Regions from separate parts of the Brevibacillus sp. MER 51 genome, predicted to be linked through region 1. Evidence: riboswitches for the same ligand, from Rfam matches in the RefSeq annotation. Region 1 holds a riboswitch; the other holds the start of a gene.
What was found. A riboswitch is a leader RNA that binds a small molecule or an ion and turns the genes downstream of it on or off. The one in region 1 is predicted to bind cyclic di-GMP.
Positions count from the first base shown of each region.

Region 1 (2,203 bases):
CAAATTCTCTTGATAGTCTTGCATAGAGGTGAGTGATTCATTGATCTTATCCAGAACACGTTGCAACGATTCCTTCGAGGCAATCGCTTCTTGCTTCTGTTGCTCACTTTCCTCTTGCAACTTGTTATTGAATACAGCATGCATCATGCTCGTGATAGAGACAAAGCAGAAGGTGAGCAGGAAGTACATCAGATCGAGATTGCTTGTCGAATGGAAAATCGTTTCTCTTTGTGTCAGGAAGTAATAAGAGACAATGCCCAATGTCGATACAATCGTCAAAATATTGATGAGTCGGTCTTGATAAATCCCCATGACTGCTACGAAGAACATAATGGTCATGATATTGATCATATGCGGGTCCAGTCCGACTACGATGAACATGAAGATCCCGATTACGGCGAAGTTAAAGAACTTCATGAAGGGCGCTGCTTTTTCACGGAAGCTCGGGCGATTGGAGATGTAAGCAAAAGGTGCCAGTACGCCATACAAAATACCCAGAATTGTGAAAACGAATGTGTACGAAACGCCTAGAAAGAGGTTTAAGACCTGAACAACCGTAATAATACTTGCGAATACGATTACGACCCAATTGTTTCTTCTTCTCAATAAATCAATTTTATCCATGTTATCCATGTTACCCACCTACCTCGACTTTTACTTGGTTGGATGACGACGTATTGTACCAGGAATATTTCGGATCATGCTTATTGTCATAGACATCTTTTAGATGGAAAAGGGTCGGAATAGCATCGGCCCCTTTGTAAAAGACGATATCTTTGGTCTGAGTTGCTTTTACTTGATACTTCGTGTTAATAAATTTAAAAAAGGTCGGATCTGCTACCCCGATAGCGTGGGTATAACCATGCTTTTCAGCGTAATCTATCATCAGGCAAATTCCTTTTTGCCCCAGTTGTCCTCGGTATTTCGGCAGAACAGCGAGACTGTCTACCTCCATTACTTTCATATCTTCTGTAACAACATCCTGAAAAAGTGATTTCATATAAGCACTTGATTTGGAAAAGGGCGTCATTTCAAATGTTCCACCTGCTTCACCATCTTCGGCGATTAAGAGGAACTGAGCCGAGCCTTCTTTCGCGTACTCCATCTCGAAGCCCATGCTTGTCCATACTGTTTCCTTGATTTCATGAAATTTGGCTAACTCTTGTACGGTTTCTACTAGTTTGTACATAACTTCCCCACTCCATCATTTTCTGATTACCGTGTTGTGTATGTTTGACGTCCCAAAAGTTATGTTTTTCCATCTGTTGCAAAAATGAAAGTGCTTTCATCCTCCTTTCAAAAAACGAAACACAAAAAAAGGCCGTTCCAACGAAATGGAACAACCGAAGCTACCAACATCGAAAAAATGGTCTCAAGATGATGGCAACCCGGCTATCATGGTCAAAGACTGTAGACCCGTGGTTTTGCGTCGCCACCTTTCGATGACTTTGCCTTTTGCATTTTTTAGCAAAAATTGTAAAAGTGTGTCGAAAATTGCTAGACATAATCATGCAAAATATAAGCCATTTGTATTAGCTGTGTCAAGTTTTGGTAGGGAGAAGTAACTAATTGTTCATAATATATGAACGTACGGAAAAACCAGTTGCCGTATCAACTGGTTCTTCATTAAGTAGGGAGTATGGCGTTAGGTTAGGGTGCGCAGAATGTCTATAACTTCAGTAGGCTCCATTCGCTTTTTGTAGTCAGGATCTAAGGATACTGACCGGATTACGCCCTGGTTATCGAGGATATAAGTAGCCGGTATGGGGAGTGTCCAGGAATCGTCGCTATTAAAATGATTGAGATCGATATCCAATGATCGGTAGGTATCATGTAAATACTCAGGCAGTCTGAATATGAGTCTGTATTTTTCTGCTACCTGATTATTGGTATCGCATAACACGGGGAAGCTCAGACGATTGTTCTCTTGCATAGTAAGAGAGTGTGCAGGAGATTGTGGACTAATGGCAAACAATTGAGCACCCAGAGAGGTTATCGTATCGAGCTGTTTTTGGTACGCTAGCATCTCCAAATTGCAGTAGGGGCACCATGATCCACGGAAAAATGTGAGGACGACAGGACCTTTTATGATTTCTTCCGACAAGGTAATGTTCTTGCCAGTGTGATCGTTCAACGTGAAATCAGGCGCAATCGAACCAATCGGCAAGCCCTTTGCCAGTTCAGAGGTCCGCAGCTCCTCGAT
Region 1 is NZ_JAMAUS010000027.1:25,008-27,210, reverse strand. Features, by position in the region: gene M3630_RS29410 (methyl-accepting chemotaxis protein) at 1-642, opposite strand, end outside; gene M3630_RS29405 (GNAT family N-acetyltransferase) at 635-1,189, opposite strand; cyclic di-GMP riboswitch class I at 1,380-1,463, opposite strand; gene M3630_RS29400 (peroxiredoxin-like family protein) at 1,646-2,203, opposite strand, start outside.

Region 2 (2,203 bases), on a different contig from region 1:
TACGGTTCGCGCCCAGGTCATTTGGTGAAAATAGGAGATACCCAATCCACATAAAGTCAGGTTCACAAACCAATACACAACAGCCAAAAACAAATCGCTAATAATGGGAGAAACAGTTCCGAAGCCCTCGATCCAATCCTTCAAAAACGCTACTGTCCATATAGTCATTAACAATTGCCCAATGTTAATAATAGCTTTTAGCGGATTAAACCTTACCAGGAAAGCAATGATTAAAGATTCAATAACAGCAGCCCATACTCCGACCCAGACTCCGTACAACAAGATACCCGAAAAGATGACAGCATTGTTCACTGTTAAAATCGTATTAGATATACGCACGGGAGCAAAACAGGAAAAAATGGTCAGGAGGGTGTAGGTAGATATTACCCCCCAATGCTCACGAGCAGCCCATTCCGATGAAGATGTGTAAAAAATATAGATTGCTGCAATGACAAATCCAACCTGGACAACAATCCCTTTTATCCAAACCGCAAAATCAGTTTTTTGTCGCATAACTTTTACCTTCGCGAAGTTGTAGTAATGAAATCGGTTTATTCATCAATCGCTGAACAAGTAAAAAGGCACCTAACATAATAAAAATATCGCCGATGCTAATAATCCGAGGAATGAAAGATGGCATGTAAATGACATCCGTCAAAAACGGAAAATTTGAACTTTCCGTCAATACACTATGCTTGAAATTCGTTCCGTTTATAACTGGCTCTAAATCATAAGGAAGCTTTGCTGCTTGAACTAAATCGATTGGCATTTTTCCATTGTTAGACCAAATTGCAATCGCATTCAGAAACCAGCCGATTAAAAAAATCCGCATATCTTCAAATTCTCGATTAAAAACGAGGAAGGCCAAAATAAACACATACGCGATCGATATGAAAATGCCACCGATCGTAGGGAAGAAGGCTGCACAAGCCTGCAGCAATATGGTAACGATAAGAAGTTTCTTTTGGTTGAACTTAGGTAATTCTTTGATTCTTCCCCCTCGCAGCAATGCTACGAGAAAAGATAGGGCAATTACATCCAATAGCATGTTGTTTCCTCCAAGCTTGAAGAAAAAACACCACTCAGCCAAGCGGTGTTTGTTTCTCCAATACGCTTATTTATCCAATATGGAAGTTTGCAGAAGTAGCTGCTACGATTGCTACCACCATCATAATTGCCGCGAACCATTTTTTCATTTTCTTTTCCCCCCTTTAGGCATAGTGGAGAAAGCTGGCTTCGCTACTGTCCGTGATGCAGAGGCCAAGCGACCAAGTACAGCCCCTGCTCCCCTTTCCTTTTCCATTACGAAAAAGGTTGGATTCGCTACTGGCTCCATACGGACCAAGCGACCAGATACAGTCCGTACTTCTTCGCTTCTTTCCTACCTTTATTTTACACATAAGTGACAAAATTCGGCAATCATAGATTCATAGTCTATTGGATTTAATTCCGGCTAGTTCTATTTAACTAGAACTATGTTCACACCAGCGCCGCCAAAATCGCCTTTTGTGCGTGCAATCTATTTTCAGCCTGATCAAAAATGACAGAGCGCGATCCGTCGATAACCCCGGTCGTCACTTCCTCCCCACGATGTGCCGGCAAGCAGTGCAAGAAGAGATAATCACGATCTGCCGCTGCTACCAATTTTTCATTCACTTGATAGTCGGCAAATGCTTTCAATCGTACCTCATTTTCTTCTTCAAAACCCATACTAGTCCAAACGTCCGTGTATACAGCATCTGCCCCCATGACAGCCTCTATCGGATCGGTGGTCACCATCATTTTTCCACCGCTTTGTTTCGCGTACCCCGTAGCTTTTGCGACAATGGTTGCATCCATTTCGTAGCCTACCGGAGTTGCTACCCGCACATCCAGACCTAGCAGAGCTGCGCCCAGCACCAGTGAATTCGCCACGTTGTTGCCGTCTCCTACATAAGCGAGCTTGACTCCTTTCAGCTTGCCTTTATGTTCCCAGATCGTCAGCAGATCAGCCAAAGCCTGACAAGGATGGTACAGATCGGTCAAGCCATTGATAATAGGGATCGACGCGTGCTCGGCAAGCTCTTCTACATAGGAGTGGGAAAAGGTGCGAATCATGATGGCATCCACGTACCGAGAGAGAACTTTTGCTGTGTCGCTGATCGGCTCCCCACGTCCGAGCTGGAGCTCTTTTCCGCTCATGAACATTCCCAAGCCGCCCAAC
Region 2 is NZ_JAMAUS010000006.1:350,685-352,887, reverse strand. Features, by position in the region: gene M3630_RS15705 (HD-GYP domain-containing protein) at 1-513, opposite strand, end outside; gene M3630_RS15700 (DUF5317 domain-containing protein) at 497-1,048, opposite strand; cyclic di-GMP riboswitch class II at 1,304-1,384, opposite strand; gene argF (ornithine carbamoyltransferase) at 1,480-2,203, opposite strand, start outside.
Region 2: linked by a shared signal. The riboswitch ahead of M3630_RS15700 (DUF5317 domain-containing protein) and the one ahead of M3630_RS29405 (GNAT family N-acetyltransferase) in region 1 are both predicted to bind cyclic di-GMP.